DNA from 3 places in the Micromonospora profundi genome. Region 2 is predicted to be linked to each of the others. Evidence: riboswitches for the same ligand, from Rfam matches in the RefSeq annotation. Region 2 holds a riboswitch; each other region holds the start of a gene.
What was found. Region 2 has a riboswitch for S-adenosylmethionine ahead of F4558_RS17210 (ABC transporter substrate-binding protein). Riboswitches for the same ligand answer to the same signal wherever they lie in the genome.

Region 1: another riboswitch for S-adenosylmethionine. It lies ahead of F4558_RS14730 (hypothetical protein); the one in region 2 lies ahead of F4558_RS17210 (ABC transporter substrate-binding protein).
Region 3: another riboswitch for S-adenosylmethionine. It lies ahead of thrC (threonine synthase); the one in region 2 lies ahead of F4558_RS17210 (ABC transporter substrate-binding protein).

What each region holds. Positions count from the first base shown of each region.
Region 1 covers NZ_JAATJK010000001.1:3,372,929-3,378,927, reverse strand. Annotated here, with positions in the region: gene F4558_RS14735 (hypothetical protein) at 1-719, opposite strand, end outside; gene F4558_RS14730 (hypothetical protein) at 894-1,496, opposite strand; SAM riboswitch class IV at 1,526-1,646, opposite strand; gene F4558_RS14725 (serine/threonine-protein kinase) at 1,725-3,299, opposite strand; gene F4558_RS14720 (type I restriction endonuclease subunit R) at 3,417-5,999, opposite strand, start outside.
Region 2 covers NZ_JAATJK010000001.1:3,932,094-3,938,092, reverse strand. Annotated here, with positions in the region: gene F4558_RS17225 (Na+/H+ antiporter) at 1-1,083, shown strand, start outside; gene F4558_RS17220 (amino acid ABC transporter ATP-binding protein) at 1,129-1,866, opposite strand; gene F4558_RS17215 (amino acid ABC transporter permease) at 1,869-2,645, opposite strand; gene F4558_RS17210 (ABC transporter substrate-binding protein) at 2,691-3,563, opposite strand; SAM riboswitch class IV at 3,844-3,955, opposite strand; gene F4558_RS17205 (APC family permease) at 4,028-5,977, opposite strand.
Region 3 covers NZ_JAATJK010000001.1:6,456,150-6,462,148, reverse strand. Annotated here, with positions in the region: gene paaN (phenylacetic acid degradation protein PaaN) at 28-1,701, opposite strand; gene F4558_RS28915 (GNAT family N-acetyltransferase) at 1,752-2,771, opposite strand; gene thrC (threonine synthase) at 3,061-4,347, opposite strand; SAM riboswitch class I at 4,358-4,493, opposite strand; gene F4558_RS28905 (DoxX family protein) at 4,650-5,099, opposite strand; gene F4558_RS28900 (ABC transporter permease) at 5,388-5,999, opposite strand, start outside.

The DNA.
Region 1 (5,999 bases), 560 kb from region 2:
GACCGCCGCGTCCCGGCGCGGCGCTTGCTGCCGAGGCCCGTCTTGAGGTCGAGCAGCAGACCTGCGGCGATCAGATCGGCGTCGGCGTTCATCAACGATGACCCGGCGAAGGTCGGCCCGAGGGCCCACGCGCCATGCCGCGCCGACAGGGACGGCAGGAGGCTCCGCTCGGCGAAGGCGCGCAATGCCTGGAGCTCGTCGAGGGCCGCGGGTGGAGCGAGATCAAGTAGCTTCCCGGCGGTGATGGACCTTGGGGCCAGGGCCATCAACGGGGATCCGGGTGTGGAACCGACCCGGTACAGGTCGGTGAGGAGCGCCAGCGCCCAGCACGCCCGGGCAACGAGTTGATGGTCGGCTTCGCTGCCTGCGGCCGGCCCGGTGAACCGGGAGGTCCCCACGCTGTCGCCGCTTCGGGAGTAATCCAGCGTGCGCGCCAGTTCGTCGACCGCGTGCCGGAGTGGGGGAGTGCGCGCGCCGAGCAGTGCCAAGCGCAGATCCGGTCTGGGATGCAGCATGAAGCGCACCATCCAGTCGAAGGCCGAGCCGATGGTGCCAGGGTTTGCCTGACTCCCAGGCACGACAAGGGAGCCCACGGATTCCCGATACCGTGCCTGCAGGTCCTGCCAGCGGCCGAACCGCTCCTGAATGAACAACCTCGCTGGCGAGGCTCTGTTGCTCAATGCCACGGTCAGCGCCGGCCAACCACTGATGATGGTCATGCTTCGACCACCGGGCACCGACTTCGCTGCCCGCCACTGTCCATCATGGCCGGATGCTATCGAACGGCGCGGCATCCGAGCTGCCCGTTATCACCGGACCGTCGATGGGCGATGACCAGCCGGCTGCTGTTGGCGAGATCGGTTACCACCAACAGCAGCCGGCTGGACTGGCGATCAACGAGCGGTGGCCAAGAATTCGTTCTGCGCCTGCCGGAGGCTGCTGAGGTCGTGGGGGACGGGCATGACGCCGTAGCGGTCGAAAGCGTCGACGCTTGCTCCGAGCGACGGCGACCACCGTCGCTGCCACTCGACCAGCGGCACACTTGGGCCGACTGGGCGTAGTGGCTCGGCGAGCCGGTCGAACTCCACCTGCTGCCACTCGCGCAGCTCGTTACCACGCCGCGCGGAAGTCACCAGCGAGGCAGCGACCTCGGTGTTCGCGGCCGTCGGCGGCTGAACCACGTCGCCGTTCATGAGCGAGTGCCGGCCCAGCGGCAGTGCAGCACGGTGGCCGTACCATTCGCCGACGAGCTGCGAGACGTGTCGGCAGGTTTCGCAGGCCAGCCACGACCACCGGGTTCGGGTGATCACCGTGTCCCGGACGCACAACACACACAGGTCGAGGTCACCAGGGATGTCCTGGCCCTGCCACTGCTGCTCCCACTCCGGCGTACGGGGCTGGCACCGGCACCGCTGCTCGCGCGGGGCACCGTCGCGAAGGTGCCCGCAGGTCAGGCAGACCGCGAAGGCGGCCAGGTCCAGCTCGTTGAACGGCACGGTGAACTCGCTCTCCCGGTGCCATGAGGCACCCGCTCTTGCCGTGCCGCAGCTTGCGGTCGACCTGGTCTTCCCCCGGAGGCACCGTGCGCGGGTGGCGCGGTTGCCGGGTCAGCAAGCCGGGAGGCTTGACGCTGACCACTCTTGACGCCCAGGAAGCATAGAGATCATCGAGGCCGGGAGCAATCCCGCGGGGGGAGACCTGAGCCAACGGTGGTGGCGGAACTATCAGTCGGCGGCGAGTCTGAGCCGGGCAAGCAGGTCGGCCACTTCCCGGGTCAGCTCATGGTCTGGGCCGTAGACGACGCAGAGGTCGTCGTGCAGCGGTTGGAGCTCGTCTGCGGCCTCGGCGGCCTTGTCTTCGGAGACCAGCAGTATGCCGATGTTGAAACGTAGGTCGAGAGCGGTGGGGGAGACGTCGCCGGAGGCGGCGCGTACGTGCGTCAGCACCTGCCGGAACTGGCGCAGGGCTGTGGTGGCCTGGCCGAGTTCCGCCCGGCAATGGGCTGCCTGCCGCAGGCATTCCAACGCGTCCTCGCTGGTGGGGCCAGCGGTACGGGTGTATGCGGCGGCGAGGGCGTCGAACTCCGGCAGCGCGCGCCGGAAGTCCCCGCCGATGATGAGAATGGCCGCTCGCCGTGATCGCAGACCCAGCACCCGTGGACTTTCAGCACCGAGCGCCTCGCTGGCGGGTCCGATCACACCCTCGAGCACCTCGGCAGCCTGGGCGAACCGCTCGTCGTCCAGCAGCTCGTCGGATTGGGCAACGGCAGCCTTGATCGCGTCTCGAACCTCGGTCCGCAGGATCGCCGCCGGATCGGCGCTCGACGTGCCACTGCGCGGCGCCGGGACCACGGGAGCGGGTGCGGGTCGGCGGCGGGGCGCATTGGGTCGGCGGTACACCAGCGTCGGGTCGGGCATCGTGCTGCTCGCGCGCTCGGAGGCGGGCGGTGCCGATCCAGGTAGGGGCAGGAAGGGCAGCAGCCGCTCGTAGACGTCGTAGGCGTCCGCCGGCCGGTCCTCTGGGGCCTTGGCCAGCAGATCGAGGACCAGCTCCTCGATCGCTGCGGGCACGTCGTGGCGGAGCGTCCGTAGAGGTGGTGGCGGCTCGGTGACGTGCTGGTGCCACAGTTCGAAGTCGCTGCCGCCGGCGAAGACCCGCTGCCCGGCGAGGAGTTCGTGCAGCACGCAGCCCAGGGCGTACAGGTCGCTTTGCGGCGTGATCTGTGCGTTCTGGATCTGCTCGGGCGGCATGTAGTGGTGAGTGCCGAGGGCGCTGCCGGTTGCGGTGAGGCGGGTGACGTCGGTGCGCAGGATGGCGGCGATGCCGAAGTCGAGGAGCTTGATCGCCCCATCCGCGGTGACCAGGACGTTGTCGGGTTTGAGGTCGCGGTGCACGACGGGGATGGCGTGGGCGTGGGAGAGGACGGTGCAGATCTGCGCGGCGATAGCGGCGGCCCAGGTAACCGGCAGCGGATGCTGTGGGTCGATAAAGGCCCGCAGGGCGGTGCCACGGACGAACTCCATCACCAGGTAGAGCCGGTCGTAGGAGCGGTCGAGGACCGCGTCGTACACCTGGGGCACGCCGTGGTGTTGGATGCGTGCGGTGACGCGGGCCTCGCGGCGGAATCGCTTGGCGAACTCTTCCGCCTGCTGCGGGGTTTGCACGGCCTCGACGCGGATGAGTTTGATGGCGACCTCGCGGTCGAGGACGCTGTCGTAGCCGCGCCAGACGTGCCCCATGCCGCCGGAGCCGATCTCCTCGACCCGCTCGTATCGACCGGCGATCGGCTCTGCCCGCACCGTTGCCTCCACCCCTGCGACTGTCCCAGTCAGATGGTCAGTGTTGCGGTCGAACCGATCATCGTCCAGGGTTGCCGCCGCGGCGTGTCACGTTGGCGCCGCGACGGCGTCAGTGGGTCAGGCCACCTCGTCGTCGACGACTCCCTCCTGCCGGCGGATCAGCCGCCAGGCGGCGCTGCGGGCGCTGCGGTTGAGCGAGCTGCGGAAGTTCTGCTGCGGGTCGAAGTACTTACGCCCCAGGTCGGCGGTGCTGTCGAAGTGATCCATCATCTTGTCCTCGAAGACCGGGTCAAAGACGTGGCCGAAGTTCTCCTCGTCGTTGGCGACGGCGGCCAGCCGCACCTTCGGGTCGGCTAGCGCCTCGTTGAAGGGCTTGATGACATCCTGCTCGGTGAACTCGGTCCCGTACTTCTGGTTGAACCGGTCGATGAGCTCCGACAGCAGCGACTTCTCCGACTCCTTCGCACCGCCGGATCCGTCGCCGAAGCCCTTCATGTCGGCCGGCCCCTCGGGGACGAGGCTGACATCGTGCTCACCGGTCTTCTCCACTCGAAGATGGCTGAGGTCGATCTCGCCGACGTCCACGCCGCCGTCCTCACCACGGGGCAGCCGATTGAGGAGGTGCCGCCCATAGAGGTAGAGGCGCTCAAGCTCAGCGTCGATGTACGTGACGATGCCGGAGAGGAAGCTGTACTTGCGGACGTAGTCGTTCAGGTCGGCCCGGAGTGCCTCAGCCGTCTCCTGGTCGTCTTCCTCGTCGCCGTTGAGTAGGTCGGCGAAGCGGGTCACCGCAGGATCGAGATGTCGGTACAGCTCGGCGTGGAGCTTCTCCCACTTCGCCGTGTTACCTGCGGCCTGCCGCTGGGCAGCCAGGTAAGCCGCCGCGAACGCCTGCATCTCCTCGTCGACGAGAACCGGCGCGGACATTACCCTGCTCTGCGCGGTGTAGAGCAGGTTGGGGTCCGAGGGCAGGGTGGCAGCTTCCTCGAAGTACGGGCGGAAGGACTCCTTGATGTCCTCGGCGTCGTTGACGAAGTCCAGCACCGCCAGGTCGGACTGGCTTTTGCGGTCGGCGGTGCGGTTGAGCCGGGACAGGGTCTGCACGGCGGCGATGCCGGTCAGCGTCTTGTTGACGTACATCGTGGTGAGCAGCGGCTGGTCGAAGCCGGTCTGGTACTTCTCCGCGACCACCAGGATCCGGTACTCGGGCTGGCCGGCTCCGCCGGCCTGGGCGGCCTTGTCGTCGGCACGTGTGTAGGCGAACGCCTTCGGCAGGGCGGTTTCGGGCAGCCCGCCGTTTTCCTTCGCCTCAGTGATCTCCTCACCGTCGTAGGTGAGGGTGCCGGAGAACGCCACCAGGACCCCCGGGTCGGCGTAGCCCAGGTCGCCGATGTACTTCTTTATCGACCGGGCCATCTGTACGGCCTGCGGCCTGCCTGCGGTGACCACCATCGCCTTCGCCCGTCCGCCAAGCCTTCCGGCAGTGTGCGTGCGGAAGTGCTCGACGATCACCTGCGCGTGCTGGGCGACGGTCGAGTCGTGGGTGAGCGCGTACCGTGCCAGCAGCGGGTTCGCCTTGGCCGCGTCGACCTTCCGCTCGTCGCGGTTGCCATTGACGAGCTTCCAGTAGGTGTTGTAGGTGACGTAGTTGCGCAGCGGATCGAGGATGAACTTCTCCTCGATAGCCTGCCGCATCGAGTAGGTGTGGAACGGGTGGTACTTCCCGTCCTCGCCGAGCGTGCCGAAACCTTCGAGGGTCTTGTGCTTCGGGGTGGCGGTGAACGCGAAGTAAGAGAGGTTCGCCGCCCGCTGTCGCTTGCGCGCGTTGGCCTTGAGCTGAGCCTCGACATCCGGTGTGGCCGGCGCGCTGGTCGCGCCCGGGTCGTCGGAGTCGGCATCGAGGCCCAGGTCGCGCAGCACCGCCCGGACCGAGGCGGCCGCATCGCCGGACTGGGACGAGTGCGCCTCGTCGACGACGATCGCGAACCGCCGGCCCTGGATCTCGGTCGGATTCTGCTTGAGGTACTCCTCAAGCGCCGGGAACGTGTGCAGCGTGACGGTGACGATCTTCCCCGTCTCGCGCCCGAGGGCCCTCGCGAGCTGCTCGGACTTCGACCCATGGTTCTCGTCGATCTTCACCACCAGGCCAGCGGTCTGCTCAAAGCTGCCGACCGTCGCGCGGAGCTGGGCGTCGAGGTTCCGGCGGTCGGTGATGATGATGACCTTGTCGAAGACGGGCGAGCCAGGCTGCAGGCCGGCTCGTACCGCGTCCGGGTCCAGCTCGGCCACGTCACCGTTTGCGTGCAGGGACGACAGGCGGTGGCTGAGCCAGGCAATGGTGTTCGACTTCCCCGACCCAGCCGAGGCCATGATCAAGTAGTTGTGCCCGGCCCCGTGCCGCGCCGCGTGCGCTGTCAGCCTCTTCACGGCATGCCACTGGTGGTAGCGAGGAAAGATCAACGACTTTCGAGTGCGCCCATCCGCACCCTTCTCCTTGTGCAGGTGAACGAAGCGCTCCAGCAGGTCGAGCCAGTTGTCCCGCTGCCAGATCTCCTCCCACAGGTAGGAGGTGGCGTACTTCCCGTACTCCGTGGCCGGCGGGTTACCCTCGCCGCCCGGCCGACCCGGGCCCTCCGAACCGGTGTTGAACGGCAGGAACCGGGTCGGCTTGCCGCGCAGCTGGGTGGAGACGAAGACCAG
Region 2 (5,999 bases):
GGCGCCGCCGAGCCGGGTGTGCTGGGCATCAGCGAGGAGTTCGTCGGCGCCAGCGCCGGTGGGGTGCTCGCCGGGCTGCTGGTGGGCGGCTTCGTGGTGCTGATTCGCAAACGGCTCGACGATCCGCTGCGCGAGGGCGCGTTGAGCGTGCTGACGCCGTTCGGCGCGTTCCTGCTGGCCGACTCGGTGCACGCCAGCGGTGTGCTCGCGGTGGTCGTCGCCGGCCTGGTCCTCGCCTACGCCGGCCCACGGGTGATCCGCGCCCGCTCCCGCGTGCTGGCCTACGCGTTCTGGGACCTGTCCACGTTCCTCATCAACGGCGGCCTGTTCGTCCTGCTCGGCACCCAGATCCCCCGGGCCGTCCAGGGCATGACCAGCACCTCGCCGCGACGGGCTCTGGTGATCGTGGTGGTGGTCGCCTCGGTCGTGATCGCCACGCGGCTGCTGTTCGTCTACCTGACGAGCGAGTCGGTGTCCCTGCTGCGTCGCCAAATGTCGGACGACGGAAAGTCGGTGTCGACCCGCTGGCGGGTCGGCACCGTCGCCGGCTGGGCCGGGTTCCGGGGAGCCGTCTCGCTGGCTGCGGCCCTGGCCGTCCCGACGGTGACTGTCGCCGGCCGACCGGTGGTCGAACGCGACCTGATCATCTTCGTCACCGCGTTGACCATTGTGTTGATCATGCTGTTGCAGGGCACCACCCTGCCACTTGTGGTGCGCTGGGCGGGGCTGGGCGGTGACCCCGGACGCGACGACGAGTTGCGGCAGGCGCGGTTGCGCGCCACCGAGGTCGGCCTGTCCGCGATGCCCCAGGTCGCCGCGGAGATCGGTGCCGGGGAGGACGCGGTTCGCCGCTTGGAGGCCGAATACCAACGGCACCTGGCGGACGTGAAGGAGGGCGGTGGGGAGACGGCCGAGGAGCGTGACCTGGAACGCCAACTGCGCCTCGGGCTTCTCGCCCACAAGCGGCGCGAGGTCACCCGAATGCGCGACAGGCGGGAGATCGACGACCTCGTGCTGCTTGAGTTGCAGGCCACGCTCGACAACGAGGAGATCCGGCTGCTGGGGCGCGGCCCCGAGGACTGACGCTGCCCTGCGGGGCGCGGCTCAGAGCACCTGGTCGAGCGCGGCTCAGAGCACCTGGTCGAGGAACCGGCGCAGCCGTGGATGCTCGGCCCCCTCGAAGATCCTCTCCGGTGGGCCGGCCTCCAGCACCACGCCCCGGTCCATGAAGGCGACGGTGTCGGCGACCTGCCGGGCGAAGCCCATCTCGTGGGTGACCACCACCATCGTCATTCCGCCGGCGGAGAGGTCGGCCATCACGCCGAGTACGCCCTTCACCAGCTCGGGGTCGAGCGCCGAGGTGGCCTCGTCGAAAAGCATCACCTCGGGGCGCAGGGCCAGCGCCCGGGCGATCGCCACGCGCTGCTGCTGGCCGCCGGAGAGTTGCGTCGGCCGGGCGTCGGCCTTTCCGGCCAACCCGACAAGCTCCAACTGGGCGCGGGCGACCGCGACCGCCTCGTCCTCGCTGAGCTTGCGCAGCCGGCGCAGTGCGAGGGTGATGTTGCGCAGCACGCTCATGTGCGGAAAGAGGTTGAACTGTTGGAAGACCATTCCCACCCGCTGCCGCAGCGCGTCCGGGTCGTCGCCCAGCACGCTGCGCCCGTCCAGCAGCACGTCGCCGCGGTCCGGCTCGATGAGCCGGTTGAGGGTACGCAGCAGAGTGGACTTGCCCGAACCGGAGGGCCCGATCACGCAGGCCGTCGCACCGCGCGGCACTGTCAGGTCGACGCCGCGCAGCACCCGGGTGGGCCCGAAGGCGAGGTGTACGTCCCGCGCGTCGAGGCTGACCGAGGTTGTCGTCGCGATGCTCATCGGCGGTCTCCTTCCGGAATGCCGGCAAGCGCCAGCTCGTCCTCGTCGTCGTCTGGTGGCGCGGTCGCCGGCCGGCCGAGGCGCAGCCGCCGGTCGATCCAGTTGACGATGTGCGTCAGCGGGACTGTCAACGCCAGGTAGAAGAGCCCGGCCAGCAGCAGCGCGGACTGGTTGCCGGTGTTTGCCGCGTAGTCCTGCCCGATCCGGAACAGCTCCCGCTGGCTTGCCACCAGCCCGAGGAAGTAGACAAGGCTGGAGTCCTTGATCAGCGCGATGAGCTGGTTGACCCAGGCGGGCAGGACCCGCCGGATGCCCTGCGGAATGATCACCAGCCGCATCGAGTCGGCCCAGGAGAAGCCGAGCGCGCGAGCGCCCTCCAACTGGGCGGCCTCCACCGACTGAATGCCCGAGCGGAAGATCTCACCGATGTACGCCGACGCGATGAGCGACAGCGCCAGAATGCCCAGCGGGTAGGGGTCGGGCCCCCAGATCTCCATTCCCAGCGGGGCGAGCCCGACGCCGATCAGCAGGATCGTGGCCGCCGCCGGCAACCCGCGGAAGATGTCGGTGTAGACGCGCGCCGGCCAGCGCAGCCACCGGCTGCGGGAGATGCCGGCGACAGCGAGCAGCAGGCCCAGCACGGAGCCGAGCAGGGCGGCGGAGACCGCCAGGATCAGGGTGTTGGGCAGCCCGACGGTCAGCATGTCGGGCAGTGCCTCGCGCATCGACCTCCAGTCGAAGAAGGTCTCCCACAGGGTGCTCAACGGATCCATCGGTCGCCTCTCCTACCGCCCTGCTCGCTCGTCACCGGTACGCCGTCAGGAAGCGGCGGACGCGGACGCAGCAGCCGACGGCACTGCCACCGTGCCGCTGCCCGGCTTGAAGTCCTCCGGAACCGGCCGGCCCGGGTAGTACTGCGCCTGCAACCGGCTCCACGTGCCGTCCGCGATGACCTCGTCGAGGCCCTTGTTCAGCGCCTCGCGCAGCTTGTCGTTGCCCTTGGCCACCGCGTACGCGGTCGGAGAGTTGCTGAGCTGCTTCGCCGCCACGGTGATCTTGCCGTTGCTCTCGGCGGCCAACTTGTCGCCGATCTCCGCGGGGGCGATCCACGCGTCGGCGGTGCCCGCCTTGAGCTGGTTGACCGCGCCGTTGTAGTCCGGCACGCGGACCGGGTCGAGCTTCTGGCCGGTGGCGTAGTCGTCCTGGACGGTGCCCTGCACCACGACGACCCGCTTGCCGGCGAGCTGGTCGAAGCCGGTGATCGGCGAGCCGGCCGGAACGTCCAGACCGAAGTAGCTGAAGTCGTAGCCGTTGCCGAAGTCGACTGTCTTCTTCCGCGCCTCGGTGATGGTGATCGAGGAACTGCCGACGTCGAACTTGCGGTTGTTGACCTGGGACAGCAGCGCGGAGAAGTCGGTGCCGACGAACTCGACCTTCAGGCCGAGCTTGTCGGCGACCGCCGTGAGCAGGTCGTTGTCGAAGCCCGTGAACTTGCCGTCCTTGAGGAACACGTTCGGCGGCGCGTCGGACAGGGTGCCGGCCCGCAGCACGCCGGGCTGCGCCAGGTTGTACGGGTTGGCGGTGGCCTCGGACGAGGAGTCGTCGGAGCCGCAGGCGGTGAGGGCGGTCGCGGCGAGGATCGCGGCGGCACCGACAGCGGCGGCACGGGTCAGGGCAGGAAGGAATCGCACGAGTGTCTCCGAAGGTCGCGTCAGGGGCGGGCGTGGACGTGCGCCGCCCACGGTGCGCCCGATGAGGGCGTACCGCTGGTGTGGTTCCTGGAAAGGGGGAGTGCGCTAGTGCGCTGCGCGGCCGCGACAGGCGGCGCTGCACACCCGCATCATGTCCACGTGCCGTCGCCGGATCAGTACCGGCGTGACCCGACCTGTGCGGAAGTCCGCGCCGTCGGCGTGTGGATCGGTGGTGAGGATGCGCATAGAGGTCTCCCGGGTCTGTGCTGACCTGGGTGCCAGGCCACGCTTGCACCGGCGTCCTGCCGGTGCCTGGTCTTCACCCGGGGCACCCCACCGCGGAGGAGGGTTGCCGGCCAGCAAGCCGGGGCTTCGCGCTGGCACTCATGACCTGCGCCGAGGCTAGCAGCAGACCCCGGCCCGCCGTCCAGCCGATATGACCACGCTCACCGTCCGTTGCCTGGTCAGCCGGCATGCACGTGCGGCCGGCGCGTCGGGTCGGGCTCCTGGCGGCGCAGGATCTCCCTGGTCACCGAGGCGATCTCGCCCTGCCCGAACGCCAGGTAGCGCAGGACGTTGCGGGCCGGACCGCCCTCGGTCCACTCGAAGTAGATGTGGGGGCGCCGACCGCTGCGGTCGCGGATCTCCAGCAGTAGGGCGGCCAGCGCATTGGGCACCGACGAACTGGCCAGGCTGAGCACCGGGAAGCGGTCGTGCGCCACACTGCCGCGCACCAGCAGCCCGGTCTCGAAATCCGACGGGTCGGTGACGTGGACCTCGACGAAGACGACGTCGCTGTCGTCGGGGAAGTCGTTGTCGGCCATGGTCTGCGCCAGCTTGTCGCGGTACTCCGCCAGGTCGCGTCGCCCCGGCTCGTGGGCGATGAGGCGGATCCGACGCCCGGCACGCTCGGCGACGAACGCCGTCGCGAGCGGGTCCAACTCGACCCGGTCGACACGCAACTCGAAGGCCCGCAGCACCCGCGAAAGCGCCGACACCAGGATCATCGCACCGATGAAGCAGGCGGCGATCTTGACGCCGTCGGGGCGTTGCACCACGTTCGCCGCCGTTGTGTAGACGAACACGACGGCGATGACTCCGAACGCGATCATGCGCCCGCGCTGCCCGCGCCGCCGTGCCGCGAGGGTCACCGCCGTCGACGCCGAGGTGATCAGGACCAGAACCCCTGTGGCGTACGCGCCGCCCTGCGCGTCGACGCTGGCCCTGAAGATGATCGTGATGAGGAACGCGACGCCGGTGAACACCAGCACCAACGGCCGGACCGCCCGCGCCCAGGCCGGCGCCATGCCGTACCGGGGCAGATAGCGGGGCACCAGGTTGAGCAGGCCGGCCATCGCCGAGGCGCCCGCGAACCAGAGGATCCCGATCGTCGACAGGTCGTACGCCGTGCCGAAGACCTGGCCGAGATTCTCGTGCGCCAGATAGGCCAGGGCCCGCCCGTTCGCCGGACCACCCGGCTGGAACGCCTCGGGCGGAATCAGCACTGTGGTGGTCACGCTGCTGGTGATCAGGAAGACGCTCATTGTGGCGGCGGCGGTGGTGAGCAGGCGACGCGCGCCCCGGATCCGGCCCAGCGGACGGTCCTCCGAGTCCCGCCGGTCCCCCCGGATGTGCGGCATCACCGCCACGCCGGTCTCGAAGCCAGAGAGGCCCAGCGCCAGCTTCGGAAACACCAGCAGGGACAGCGCGACGACCATCAGTGGGTCGCCGTGCCCGGTGGTCAGGGCTGTGGTCCAGTCCCCGACCGCACTCGGATGGGTCACCACCCGCCACAGCGCGTCGACGATCACCACGGCGTTCAACGTCAGGTAGACAGCGACCAGGACGACGGCGATCCCGACGGCCTCACCGAAGCCCTTGAGGAACACCGCGCCGAGCAGCGCCACGAGCAGCAGCGTGAGCAGCACCTCGTGACCCTTGAGGCCACTGGGCCAGAACGGGTTCTCGTCGAGGTGCGCCGTGGCGTCGGCGGCGGACAGGGTGATGGTGATGATGAAGTCGGTGGCCGCGAAACCGAGCAGCACCAGCACGAACAGCTTGCCCGGCCAGTAGCTCAGCAGGCGTACCAGCATCGCGATGGAACCCTCACCGTGCGGGCTGTCCACCGCCACCCGCCGGTAGACCGGCAGCGCGCCCAGCACCGTCACGAGCACCAGCACAAGGGTCGCCACCGGCGAGAGCGCCCCGGCGGCAAGCGCCGCGATGCCCGGCTGGTAGCCGAGCGTCGAGAAGTAATCGACGCCGGTCAGGCACATCACCTTCCACCACGGGTGGTTCCGTTGCGCCGGTGGGCGGGCGTGCAGACCCTGCGGCACGGGCCGCTCCGACGCGTCGGCGAGCAGCCAGCGTCGCACCCGGTCGGTCCGCCGGCCGGCGCGCCTGTCGACCTCCATCGGCGCTACCCCCGTCCCGCCC
Region 3 (5,999 bases), 2.5 Mb from region 2:
CCCCGGAAACCCCAACCGCAACCACAATCAGACGTGACGCCGCGACTGCACCACCCGGAACCGGTTGGCGACATAAGCCCCGTCGGTCAGCGCCGAGTTGGCCGCCGCGTTCGCCCCGCTGCCGTGGAAGTCGGAGAACGCCGCGGACTGGTTCACGAAAACCCCACCGGTCAGGTTGCAGGACAGGTGCACCCCGACGTCGACGGCCACCGCCTCGGCGGCGTCCAGCACTGCTTCGTCGGTCGAGTAGACCGCCGCCGTGAGCGCGCCCTTCTCGCCGACGGTCCGGCGCATCAGCTCCAGGCTGTGCGCCGTGGAGTCGGTCGCGATGGCGAACGAGATGGGCCCGAACCACTCCCGGCCGTAGGTGTCCGCGTCGTCCGCGGCCAGCTTCACGATCGTCGGGGTACGCACCACGGCGTCGGCGTACGACGGGTGCGCGACGGCCCGCGACTCCAGGATGGGCTCGCCGACCTTTGTCACCTCGGCCAGCCGCTCCAGCACGCCGTCGTTGACGATGGCGCCGGTCAGCTCGACGCCCCGCGCCGGGTCGGCGGTGAGCTTGCCGACCGCCGCGGCGATGCCGCCGGCCACCTCGTCGAAGCTCTTGTGGCCCTGGTCGGTCTCGATGCCACCGGCCGGGATGAGGATGTTCTGCGAGGTGGTGCACATCTGGCCGCTGTAGAGGGTCAGCGTGAAGCCGAGGTTGCGGCACATGCCGGCGAAGTCGTCGGTGGAGTCGATCACCACCGTGTTCAGCCCGGCCTTCTCGGTGTAGACCGACGCCTGCCGGGCGTGCGTCTCCAGCCAGTCGCCGTACTCAGTGGACCCGGTGAAGTCGACGATCTTCATGGACCGGTGCAGGGCCAGGTCGCTGGCTAGCTTTTCGCCGGGCGCCTCGGCGGCCAGCAGGATCAGGTTCGGGTCGAAGCCGGCCTCGGCGAGCACCTCCCGGGCGTACTTCACTGTGACGGCCAGGGGCAGCACCGCGCGCGGGTGCGGCTTGACGATCACCGGGTTGCCGGTGACGAGCGAGGCGAACAGCCCGGGGTACGAGTTCCACGTCGGGAAGGTGTTGCAGCCGATCACCAGCGCCACTCCACGGGGCACCACGTGGAAGGTCTTCGTCATCCGCAGCGGGTCGCCCTTGCCCGCGGGCTTCTCCCAACCGGCCGTCTGCGGGTGCCGGGTCATCTCGGCGTACGCGTACGCCAGCGACTCCAGCGCCCGGTCCAGCGCGTGCGCGCCGCCGGCCTGGAAGGCCATCACGAACGCCTGCCCGCTGGTGAACTGCACAGCGTTGGCAAGCTCGAAGATGTGCTTGTGCAACCGGTCGAGGATCTCCAGGCAGACGCCCACCCGGGCCTGCGGGCCGGCGTCACGCCAGGCCGGCAGCGCCGTCGAGGCAGCCCTGATCAGCTCGTCGGTGCCGGCGTGCGGGTAGCGCACGGCCAACTCCACACCGAACGGGCTCGCCTCGGTGGCGATCCGCCGGCCCGTGCCGGGCTGGTCGAGGGGGAAGTCCCCACCGAGGTACGCCTCGAAGGCGGCCTTGCCGTCGGCGGCGGCGGTCTCGCCGTACACCCGGGGGCTTGGGGATTCTGGGTACGCGGACCAGTAGCCCCGCTCCGTGATCGCGGTCAGCGCACGGTTGAGGGTGTCGGCGTGCCTGTCGTACAGGGGATGCGGGGTCTCCGTCATGCCGCCATCATGCCTGAGGACCCCGCGCGAGCAGTAGCGCCGATCGCCCGTCAGAGGGTGAGCTGCCAGTTGTTCCAGGAGTCCACCGGGCGGAAGCCGAGCCGCTCGTTGATCGCCACCATGTAACTGTTGCTTGCCGCGTTGAAGGTGTCGACGACGCGTACCGCCGGCTCGTGGGTGAGCAGGTGATGCAGATTTTCGATCTTGGCGAGCAGACCGAGCCGGTGCCCACGGTGAGCGGGGTCGACGATGGTGATCTGCTGGAAGGCGTGCCAGTCTGCGCTGGCGCCCACGTCGAGCAGGGTCCAGGCGACAAGCCGACCGGACGCCTCGTGTCGCATCCCGAGGTGGTAGCGCCGCCGGCCCCTGGCCTCCAACGCCCGGTCGGTGCCCCGGATGCGTTCGGCGTCGACCTGCTCCGGCTCCCACTGCACGTCGCCCATTGGCGCGTCGATGAGCAGTCGGCCGTCCAGATAGGCGATGTCCGCCAGGTACTCCGTCGGGGTCGCACCCTGCCAGGTGACGGACTGATAGCCCTCGGCCATGGTGTGGGCCTCGGCGAGCGCAGCGCGCAGCGCGACCCGGTCGATGCTGTCGATGTCGAGTCGGCGACGCACGTCGACAAGCGCGGCCTGGGCTCCTATCGTGGCGGCGAACGCGTCACCCGCCACTGATCGGGGCGGCCCGTCGGGCATCGTGGAGACGGTCATCCCGACCACCCGCTTGCGTCCGTGCTCGCGCAGCAGGCGTACCCCGTACTCGTGCAGTGCCCGGCCGACGCCGCGACGCCGCAGCTCGGGATGCACCGTCAGCTCGACTGTCGCGTTGTCGGTGTTGTCGAGCTGGGGCAGGTCCAGTTGCAGGTAGCCGGCCGGTACGCCGTCCAGCCGGGCCAGCGCCCAGAGCGACTCGGTGCCGGGCATCGGCGTGTGGAACAGCGCGTCGAAGCGACGCCGGCAGAACGGCGGGAAGTCCGGCATGTCGACGTCGTTGGCGGCCGCGCCGATCCGGTACGCCTCGTCGACAGCGGCCCGGTCGGCGCCGTCGAAGGACGCGATCGTGATGCTCATGCCGGCGAGCCTGTCACCGGGAAAAGCGATCGGGCCACCGAATTAATCCGGTGGCCCGATCGGACGTGGTCGGGAGGGACACTCGCACAACGCCTCCGGCGTTGGGTCGCAAGAACTTCAAAAGTCTCCGGCGAAATGCCCTCCCGCACGGAGCATCTTGCGCCGTCCGGTTCCTGTCGTCAAGTCCGCAGCGGCGGGTTTTCTACACTCACTGCGAAAAGCCAGTTACAGGGCGGATCGGCCCGATCCCCCGTCCGGGCGATCCCCCGCCCCCGACCGGCGGTGGACGTCAGCCGAGGAGACCGGCGTCGCGGGCGGCGCGCAGAGAGGGCTTGATGTGGTGGGTCGGGCCGACCTGACCGGCCACGGCGTCGATGGTCTTCAGCCCTTCGCCGGTGTTGAACACGACAGTCTCGGCCGTCGGGTCGAGCCGACCGGACTCGACAAGCTTGCGCAGTACCGCCACGGTGACGCCACCCGCGGTCTCGGCGAAGACCCCGGTGGTGCGGGCCAGGTCGCGGATGCCGGCACGGATCTCGTCGTCGTCGACGTACTCCATCCAGCCGCCGGTGCGACGGACCGCCTCCAGCGCGTAGAGGCCGGCGGCCGGGTCACCGATGTTGAGGGACTTGGCGATGCCTGTCGGCTTGACCGGGGTGATGGTGTCGGTGTCGGCGTGCAGCGCCGAGGCGATCGGGTTGCAGCCGGCCGACTGGGCGCCGAAGACCTTCCAGCCACCGGCCGGCGCCTCGACCAGGCCGATCTCGACAAGCTCGGAGAACGCCTTGTCAATCTTGGTGAGCAGCTCGCCGCTGGCCATCGGGATGACCACCTGGGCGGGGATCCGCCAGCCGAGCTGTTCGGCGACCTCGTAGCCGAGGGTCTTGGAGCCCTCCGCGTAGTACGGCCGGACGTTGACGTTGACGAACGCGGTGTCCTCGAACTCGTCGGTCTCGACCAGCTCGCCGCAGAGCCTGTTCACGTCGTCGTACGAGCCGTCGATGGCGACGAGTTCGCCGCCGTAGACGGCGGTGGTGATGACCTTGCCCTGTTCCAGGTCGCTGGGGATGAAGACAATCGAGGGCACCCCGGCCCGGGCGGCGTGCGCGGCCACCGAGTTGGCCAGGTTGCCTGTCGACGCGCAGGCGAACCGGGTGAAGCCGAGCGCCTTGGCGGCGGTGAGCGCCACCGACACGACCCGGTCCTTGAACGAGTGGGTGGGATTGGCGCTGTCGTCCTTGACCCAGAGCGGCGCGGTGATGCCCAGCTCGGCGGCGAGGTGCGGGGCCGCCACCAGCGGCGTCAGACCGGGGTTGACGGTGACCCGGGTGGCCGGGTCCTGACCGGCGGGCAGCAGCGCGGCGTACCGCCAGATGTTGTTCGGGCCGGCCTCGATCTGCTCGCGGGTGACGGTGGCTAGGGCGGCGGTGTCGTAGTCGACCTCCAGCGGGCCGAAACACTCGTAGCAGGCGTGCTGCGCGGCGAGCGGGTAGCGGGCCGAACAGGCGCGGCAGACCAGGGCGCGGGCGGGGCTGGCGGAGGTGTCGATGCCGGAGGCGGCGAGCGTCGACGTCATGTCGAGAGTCCTCTCATCTTTCCCCGCATCGCACGGTGCGGCAGGGACGGAATTGGCACCTGCCCCACGGGTCGCTCAGCGGTGAGCGCGCGGGGTGGTTGCCGGGGCGTCGTCGGGCCGTATCCCTCAGCCCCTCTGGATGAGGTATTCAGTTGTGCCGCCGATTCTAGGCACCGGCGGCCGTCGCATCCAGCGCTGATCCCACGCTGTGAGCTAACCGACCAGGCCAGGACGGGTGACGAGCACGGCGCGTCGCCGGGGCCGCCTCGTCGAGGCCCCGGCGACGCGCGGTGGGAGTGCGGTCAGACCGGTACCGAAGTGGGCTCGGCGATCGGCGCGGTCAGAGTGGCGGGGCGACGCCGGGCCAACAGCGAGTCGAGCGCCCAGGAGCCTGGGCCGAGCACCGCGACCAGCAGGAAGGACCAGCAGAAGAGCGCGGACAACTCACCGCCGTTCTGTAGCGGCAGCAGGCCGTCCGGCTGGTGCACGACGAAGTAGGCGTACGCCATCGAACCGGAGGCGAGAATCGCGGCCGGTCGGGTGAAGAGACCGACAAGCACCAGCGCACCGCAGATCAGCTGAATCAGCGCGGCCCACCAGCCTGGCCACGTGCCGAGGGGTATCGCCTTGCCGGTCACGGGGTTGCCGCCGAACAACCCGAAGATCGAGGACAGGCCGTGCAGCGCGAACAGCAGGCCGGTCACGATGCGGAACAGGGACAGGATCGGCCCGCCGAGCCGAGAGACGTTCATGGAACCTCCCATAGATGGATATCGATACCACCCATCATGGAGCATGAATCCATCGAAGTTAATAGATTCCTTGCTAGTGGGAAAATCCCTGCTCGGAACAAGCCGGGCGTGATCGCCTCCTGTGGGAGCGCTCCCGCAACCGACGGTACCGCTCCGCGCGCGGTCCGTACACCCTGTCGGCCTCGTCGATAGTTGCGGCGGCACGTTTCCGGCTTCCCGGAAATCGCGCATCCCACCCGACCGACGCCCCAGGAAGCGAGTCGATCGAGCGGTGGCGTCAGGTGGCCGCTACGACGTGATGTCCTTGCGGGTGAACCGCCAGAACGCCAGCCCCCAGAACAGCGTCGCGTAGCAAATCGCCGAGATGCAGCCGCGCACCACGTCGTCGGTCTGCACCGGGGTGGAGAGCAGCCCCAACCAGGCGGTGCTGAAGTGGGTGGGCAGGAAGTCGCGCAGAGCCCCCAGGGCGGTGATCTGGTCCAGGATGCTGGACAGGATCCACAGCAGCACGGCGCCACCGACAGCGCCGAGCGCGGCGTCCGTCGTCACCGACAGCAGGAACGCCAGCCCCGCCACCACCAGGAGTACGACCGCCAGGTAGCCGAGCACGGCGAGCAGCCGGAGCAGCCCCTCGGTCGGCTCCAGCTCGGCGGCGACAGTGCTGCGCAGCGGCGACCAGCCGTAGCGCAGGGTGCCGGCCACCAGCGCGGTGCCGGCCAGCAGGAGCAGGGCCAGCCCCGAGTACGCGAGCGCGACCACGAGCTTCACCGTGAGCAGCCGGGCACGGGGCACAGGGACGGCCAGCAGGTAGCGCAGACTCCCCCAGCTCGCCTCGCTGGCCACCGTGTCGCCGCAGAACAGCGCGACGACCACCACCAGCAGGAACGACGCCGACACGAA